DNA from 2 places in the Pseudorhodoferax sp. LjRoot39 genome. Region 2 is predicted to be linked to the other one. Evidence: predicted binding sites of a transcription regulator. Region 2 holds the regulator's gene; the other holds the start of a gene.
What was found. The regulator LexA, encoded in region 2, represses DNA repair genes until DNA is damaged. The targets are predictions, from matches to a motif close to ACTGTATNNNNATACAGT.
Positions count from the first base shown of each region.

Region 1 (3,855 bases), 1.3 Mb from region 2:
ACGGCGCGGCCTGGCCAGCAGCTGCAGCGGACCCTGGAAGACGGGTTGGCCCTGCCGGTCCATCTCCAGCGGCAAGGGCTCGCGCAGCAACCAGGCCGGGTACAGCGCGGCGTCGGGCGCCAGCGTCTCGGCGGCCGGCGCGCCGCCCTGCTGCGCCTCCTGTGCGGGCACCCAGCGCTGCATGCACTCGGGCCGGTGGTCGGCCACGAGCCGGGGCACCAGCACGCGGTCCGCGCCCAGGCGCGCGGCCAGGCGCTCGACCAGCGCGTGCAGGGGCTCGCCCTGCTGCCGCTCTTCGGGCAGCAGGCTGGCGCTGGCACCGGGCAGCGGCGCCACCTCCAGCGTGCGCAGGCGCAGGTGGTTGGCCGGCGCGGCCAGGCTGCGGTGCTGCAGGTGTTCCAGCAACAGCCGGCACAGGTGCGCCATGTCCTGCGTGGGCCGGGCCGTGCGGATGGGCAGGCGGTCCAGGCGCGGCAGGCTGCGGCCGTCGATCCGGCGCAGGTCGTGCGTCCACTCCAGCTCCAGCGCCAGCACACCGCGCTGGCCGGCGCGCAGCCAGGTGTGCAGCGCATCCAGCAGGCGCTGGCCGGTCCACAGCAGCTCGGGCGCGGCGGTGGCGATGGCGGGCAGCTCCAGGTTCTGGTCGAACACGGGCGGCAGCAGGCACCAGTCGTACGCGGCCGGGCGCTCGCCGTAGGCCTGGTCCAGCGCCTCCAGCAAGGCGGCGCCGAAGCGGCGCGCCACGCCGGCACGCGGCAGCGCGCGCAGTTCGCCGAAGCTGCGGCAGCCGGTGCGCTCCAGCACCGCCAGGGCTGGTGCCGCGGCCGCCAGCGAGTCCAGCGGCAGACCGTCTGGCAACTGCGCTGGCGGTTGGCGGTCGCGGATCTTGAGCTGCAGCAGCGCCAGCGCCACCAGGGCCGTGCGGCCACGTGCCCAGGCGCGGCAGGGCTGCAGCGCACCGGGTTGCAGCAGTTGTTGGAGTAGCGCGCGCAGGCCGCCCCACAGCCGCAACGTGCCGGACACCTCCAGCAGCACGCAGCCCTGGTCCACGGCCACGCGCGGCGTGAAGCGCAGCGCCTGCCAGCACCAGGGCTGCAGCTGCTCCTCAGGCGGTGACAGGGCGATCCAGGCCATGGCGGGTCTCGGTTGGCACGGCCGGCTGCGCAGGACAGGCACGCCGGCGCAGTGCCAGCAGCGCAGCCAGTGCCGGCGCCTCGGCCGGCAATGCGATCGGCCGGGCCATGGGGGGGCCGCGGCGCTTGAACACCAGCACCTGCAGCGCCGCCTCGCCCTCCAGCCGCAGCCGCAGCGGTGCCGGAGAGGATTCGGCCTGCGCTGCGGCCGGACGGAAGGCGAACAGCGGCTTGCCATGGTCGAGCGCGGCCAGGTGCAGCCGGCGCAGCCCGTCGGCCCGCACGCGCGGCAGCCAGGCCAGCACGGCCGGCACATCGGCGCAGCGCACGGCCTGCTCGGCTGCCCACAGCCGCGCCTTGTCCTCCTCGGCCCGCACCCACAGCAGCTGTGTCGCCGGCAGGCCCTGCGCGGCCAGCGCCGGCGCGAAGGGCTGCAGGCCCTCGGGCGCACCGACCAGGGCCACGGGGCCGCGCGCAGGCAAGGCCAGCCGCGCCAGCGTCGGCAATAGCACACGCCAGTCGTGGCAGGCCGCGCGGGCTTGCAGCAGCTCGGTCAGGCCGGCTGCGGGCCAGCCGCCGCCGGGCAACTCGGCGTCCAGCGCCGCGTGGCCGCTGGGCAGGGCAGCGGCCGGGGCCAGTCCCAGCGCATCGCCGCGCCAGATATCGGCCCGCTCCGGCAAGGAAGAGGACGCCATGGGATTTACTCAATTTACTGGTTATTCGTACAGCATTATCCAGCCCATGCCGGCCCGGTCAAGCAGCCGCACTGTCTTATGGATGTCACACCCGGCACAAGCGGCGGCGGTGCGCCCGGGTGTGGCCCATAGAATCGAATGAGAAACGTTTTCAGTACTTTTCCGCCCTGCCATGCAGCCCACCCACCCAGAGTCCGTCGGCTCCCTGTACGCCGAGCACCGCAGCTGGCTGCAGACGCTGCTGCACCGCAAGCTGGGCTGCCCACACAAGGCCGAGGACTTCACGCACGACACCTTCCTCAAGGTGCTGCTGTCGCAGGCCTCGGCCGCGCTGCGCGAGCCGCGCGCCTTCCTGACCACGGTGGCGCACGGGCTGGTGGTCTCGCACTGGCGCCGGCTGGAGCTGGAGCGCGCCTACCTGGACGCGCTGGCCACGCAGGGCCAGGCCCTGGCTGGCTCGCCCGAGGAGCAGGCCCTGGCGCTGGAGGCGCTGCAACAGGTCGATGCGCTGCTGGCCGGCCTGTCGATGAAGGCGCGCCAGGCTTTCCTGATGGCGCGGCTGGATGGCCTGGGCTATGCCGAGATCGCGGCCGAACTGGGTGTCTCCGACCGCATGGTCAAGAAATACATGGCGCAGGCCATGCACAGCCTGCTGCTGAACCCGCATGCATGAGCAGGCGGCCGAGGCCGTGCTGCGCGAGGCGGCCCAATGGTTCGCAACCCTGCAGGACGGCGCGGGCGAGGCGGAACGCCAGCGCTGGCGCCAGTGGCTCGCGGCCGACCCGCGCCACGCGCAAGCCTGGGCCCGCGTCGAGACGCTGAGCCTCCGCTTCGACCACCTCGCGCCGCGGCTGGACCGCCGCGCCACGCGCAGCGCCTTCGGCCAGCTGGACCGCAGCAGGCGCCGCCACCTGAAGCTGCTGGGCGTGGCCGCCGGCGGCGGCCTGCTGGCCTTTGCCGGCCTGCGCGAGCAGGGCTGGCAGCGCTGGACGGCCGACCACGCCACGGCCGTGGGCGAACGCCGCGAAGCCCTGCTGCCCGACGGCAGCCGGCTCTGGCTCAACACCGACAGCATCGTGCGCCTGGCCTTCGACGGCCGGCAACGCCAGCTGCAACTGCTGCGCGGCGAGCTGCGCATCGACACGGCGGCCGACAGCGCGCAGCCGGCGCGGCCCTTCGAGGTCGCGCTCGACGCGGGCTGGCTGCGCCCCGAGGGCACGCGCTTCTCCGTGCGGCGCGAGGGCGGCGCCTGCCAGGTGACGGTGTTCGAAGGCGCGGTGCGCGTGCAGCCGCGCACGCAGGCGCAGGACCTGCTGCTGCCGGCCGGCCAGCAGCTGCGCTTCGACGCCCAGAGCGCCGGCACGGCCCAGGCCGCCCCACCCCATGGCGACGCCTGGACACGCGGCATGCTCGTGGCCGATGGCATGCGCCTGGTCGAGCTGGCGGCCGAACTCGCGCGCCACCGACGCGGCCACCTGGCCTGCGCGCCCGAGGTGGCCGGGCTGCGCGTGGTCGGCGCCTACCCGCTGGACCAGCCCGAACAGATCTGGCAGGCGCTGGAGCGCAGCCTGCCGGTGCGCGTGTTCCGGCCCATGCCATGGTTCGTGCGCATCGAAGCCGCCTGAGCGCCTGTGCCCTGCTGCTGGCCGTTGCATCGGCCTGGGCACAGCCCGCCGCCACCACGGTGCGCGACTGGCGCATTCCCGCCGGTCCGCTGGGCCGCGCGCTGGCCCAGCTCGCGGCCGAGGCCGGTGTGCTGTTCTCGGCGGATGCGCGCCTGCTGGACGCGCGCAGCACGCCCGGCGTGCAGGGCCGCTACGCGCTGCCGCAGGCCTTCGGCCAATTGCTGGAGGGCTCGGGCCTGGAGCTGGTGCAGGAAGGCCCGCATTACACGCTGCGCCAGGCCGCCGCCACACCGCCGCCACCCGCGGCCCGCCTCCCCGATGCCACCACCACGCCCACCGTGCTGCCCCAGGTGACGGTGCGCGCGCCCGCCTTCGTCGATGCGCCGGCCTACACCAGCACCG
Region 1 covers NZ_CAXUQL020000001.1:4,079,686-4,083,540, reverse strand. Annotated here, with positions in the region: gene ACSQ4M_RS19030 (DNA polymerase Y family protein) at 1-1,134, opposite strand, end outside; gene imuA (translesion DNA synthesis-associated protein ImuA) at 1,106-1,828, opposite strand; gene ACSQ4M_RS19020 (sigma-70 family RNA polymerase sigma factor) at 2,001-2,501, shown strand; gene ACSQ4M_RS19015 (FecR family protein) at 2,494-3,453, shown strand; gene ACSQ4M_RS19010 (TonB-dependent siderophore receptor) at 3,426-3,855, shown strand, end outside.
Region 1: a site for LexA is predicted at 1,845-1,862, ahead of imuA (translesion DNA synthesis-associated protein ImuA). Genes of this name have one in related genera too.

Region 2 (3,855 bases):
CGCGGGCGGCACGCGCTCGCCTTCCGGCTTCGGGGTGATCGCTCCGCCTGCACCGGCGGTGGCCGGGCAGCGTGGATTGGGCGCAGGCCCGCAGGCCGGTGCGCCGCTCATGGCCAGCGCCGCCACGGATTCGATGCTGGATCTCGTGCCGGATTCCGGGCAGGCTCCTCTGCCAACAGCGCATGACGGTACTGGGCTGGAGCTCGACATCGACCTGTCGACGAGCACGGGCGAGGTCGCGGCGCTTCCGGAGCTGTCGCTGGTCGACATCGACCTGCCGCTGCTGGACGATGACGCGTTCGCCGAGGCGCCGGCATCGGCGCCCACCCCGATGGCCCCGCCCGCCAGCATGCCGGCCAGGTCCGACAAGCCCGAGATCGACAGCGGCCTGATCGACTTCGACCTGTTCGATCCGAACACCGAGGCGCGCATCGCGCCCAAGTCCACGCGCTGAGGTCCCGGGGGGCTACCGCCCCCTCGAGGCCTTCAGCGGCGTACCTGCAGTGAGCCCGGGTTGACGATGTTGGTGGGCGTGCCGCGGATGTAGTTCAGCACGTTGTCGAATGCGGCGTTGAAGTACATCTCGTAGCTCTGCAGTTCCACATAGCCGATGTGCGGCGTGCAGATGCAGTTCTCCAGACGCAGCAGCGCGTGGCCCTGCAGGATGGGTTCGCTTTCGAACACGTCGACGGCAGCCATGCCGGGGCGGCCGCGGTTCAGGCCGGCCAGCAGCGCATCGGGCTCGATGAGTTCGGCGCGCGAAGTGTTGACCAGCAGCGAGGTCGGCTTCATGCGCGCCAGGTCGTCGAGCTTGACGATGCCGCGTGTCTCCTCGTTGAGGCGCAGGTGCAGCGACAGCACGTCGCTGTTGGCGAACAGCTCCTCCTGGCTGGCCGCGATCTGGTGGCCGTCGGCCAGCGCGCGCTCGCAGGAGCCGGCCCGCCCCCAGACCAGCACGCGCATGCCGAAGGCGCGTGCATAGGTGCTGACGATCTGGCCGATGCGGCCGTAGCCGAAGATGCCCATGGTGCGTTCGCGCAGCACCGTGCCCAGGCCGAAGTTGGGCGGCATGGAGGCGGTCTTCATGCCGGATTGCTGCCAAGCACCATGCTTGAGGTTGCCGATGTACTGCGGCAGACGGCGCGTGGCCGCCATGATCAAGGCCCAGGTCAGTTCGGCCGGTGCCACCGGCGAGCCCACGCCTTCGGCCACGGCCACGCCGCGTTCGGTGCAGGCCGCCACATCGATGTGCGGGCCGACGCGCCCTGTTTGCGCGATCAGCTTGAGGCGGGGAAGTTTCTCGATCAGCGCCCGGTTCAGGTGGGTGCGTTCGCGGATCAGCACAAGGATGTCCGCGTCACGCAGCCGGACCGACAACTGTCCCAGGCCCTTGACGGTGTTGGTGTAGACCTTGGCCGCATAGGGTTCGAGCTTGGCTGCGCATTCGAGCTTGCGCACCGCGTCCTGGTAGTCATCGAGGATCACAATGTTCATGCGGCCATTGTGCCTCGCGCCCCCATGGCGCCAGGGCGCCAGCGGGTATGGCGCCCACGCTGGGCGCTGCTCCCATGCCGCGTCGTCAGTGCCGTGTGGACGCGGATTCCACTGCGGCCAAGCGGTCCAGTTCTGCGCACACATCGGCCATGCGGCCGGAGATGACCATGCGGCCCGCCGCCGTGCGGGGTTGGTGCGGCTCCAGCACGCGCAACACGCGCAGGGCCGGTGTGGGGCGGGCCACGGCGGGCACCACCTGCAACGACCGGCGGCGCAGCCGCTGCTGCAGGCGGCCCGCCAGCCGCGGACCGAACTCCTCAAACCACTGCGGCAACCGGGCCACGCGCACGGCGGTCAGCATTGCGATTCCCATTTCAAACTCCTTCCGTCCATCGGGCGGATTGGGGCAGGATTGGTTGAAAGGCACAGCACCAGGGTTGCCGCGCGCTGCGCGGCGGACGCCCGCCACCTGACACTGTGCGAAAAGGCTTGGGGGCCTACATCAGCATGGTGTTGCGGATCAGCCCCACGGCCAGGCCTTCAATCTCGAAGGGGTCGCCGGGCTCCACGAAGATGGTGGGGTAGTCGGGGTTCTCGGGGTGCAGTTCGATGCTGTCGGCGGTGCGCTTGTAGCGCTTGACGGTGACATCGTCGCCGAGTCGGGCCACGACGATCTGGCCGTTCTTGGCATCCTTGGTGGCGCGCACGGCGAGCAGGTCGCCGTCCATGATGCCGGCGTCGCGCATGGACATGCCGCGCACCCGCAGCAGGTAGTCGGGCTTGTGCTGGAACAGGCTGCTTTCCACGTAGTAGGTCTGGTCCACGTGCTCCTGCGCGAGGATGGGCGAGCCCGCTGCCACGCGGCCGATCAGCGGCAGGGCCAGTTGCGCCAATTCCTGCAGGGGCAGCGTGAACTGCTTGCTGCGGCGTTCGTTGACCGAGCGCAGCATGTCACTGCGCAGGCGGATGCCGCGCGAGGTGCCGCTCACGAGTTCGATGACGCCCTTGCGCGCCAGGGCCTGCAGGTGTTCTTCTGCGGCGTTGGCGGACTTGAAGCCCAGTTCGGCGGCAATCTCTGCACGCGTGGGCGGGGCGCCAGTGTTCGCGATGGCGGCCTGGATCAGTTCCAGGATCTGTTGCTGGCGTGCCGTGAGCTTGGCCGGAAATGCAGAAGAGGCGTCTGGCATGGCAGTTCCTTGTGCGACGTGGTACAGCTACCCTATGGGCTGGAGCGACACAGTGGTCTGTGTAAATTTCCAGTACCTGTATTTTCAATCAGTTTCTACAAGCATGCAAGCACCAGACGTATTTCCAGGGGCATCCCCGCGCACGCTGCTCGTCCTGGGCTCGGGCGGAACCATCGCGGGCCTGGCGCCGCGTGCGGGCGACACGCTGGGCTACCAGGCGGCCCAGGTCGGCGTGGCGCAGCTGTTGGCGGGCTTCGAGGCGCCGCCCGGCTGTGTGCTGCAGGTCGAGCAGGTGGCGCAGATCGACAGCAAGGACATGGATGCCGCGGTGTGGCTGCGGCTGGCGCAGCGCTGCGCCGAGGCACTCGCGCGCGACGATGTGCAGGGCATCGTGATCACGCACGGCACCGACACGCTGGAGGAGACGGCCTACTTCCTGCAGGCGGTGCTGGCGCCGGCCAAGCCGGTGGTGCTGGCGTGCGCGATGCGGCCTGCCAACGCGGCCATGCCGGACGGGCCGCAGAACCTGCGCGACGCGCTCGCCGTGGCGGCGCAGCCGGGTGCGCACGGCGTGGTGGCCGTCTGTGCCGGCGTGGTGCATGCAGCGTTCGACGTGCGCAAGGTGCACGGCTACCGGCTGGACGCCTTCGGCTCGGGGGACGCCGGCCCGTTGGGCTATGTGGAGGCGGGCGCCTTGCGCCAGTTGCGGGACTGGCCGCAGACCGTGCCCACGGCCGGACTGCTGGCACGGCTGCCGGCAGTGCCGCAGGCCTGGCCGCGGGTGGAGATCGTGTTCAGCCACGCGGGCGCGAGCGGCGCCGGTGTCGATGCGCTGGTGCGCGACGGCGCGCGCGGCATCGTGGTCGCTGCAACCGGCAATGGCAGCGTGCACCATGCATTGGAAGCGGCCCTGCTGCGCGCACAGGCAGCGGGCTTGCGCGTGCTGCGCGCCAGCCGCTGCGAGCAGGGGCGGGTGATGGGAGGAGGGGGCGACGCGCTGCCCGGGGCCGGGGCGCTGTCGCCGGTCAAGGCGCGGATCCAGCTGCAGCTGGACCTGCTGGGCGCCTGACTCAGGCGGCCAGGGCCGCGAGTGCGCGCGCGGTGATCTCGTCCACGCTGCCGGTGCCGTCGATCTTGCGGTACTTGGGCGCGTGGGCCGGGTCGTCCTTGGACC
Region 2 covers NZ_CAXUQL020000001.1:5,358,058-5,361,912, reverse strand. Annotated here, with positions in the region: gene ACSQ4M_RS25005 (hypothetical protein) at 1-454, shown strand, start outside; gene ACSQ4M_RS25000 (D-2-hydroxyacid dehydrogenase family protein) at 487-1,494, opposite strand; gene ACSQ4M_RS24995 (hypothetical protein) at 1,580-1,867, opposite strand; gene lexA (transcriptional repressor LexA) at 1,992-2,681, opposite strand; gene ACSQ4M_RS24985 (asparaginase) at 2,785-3,750, shown strand; gene adk (adenylate kinase) at 3,752-3,855, opposite strand, start outside.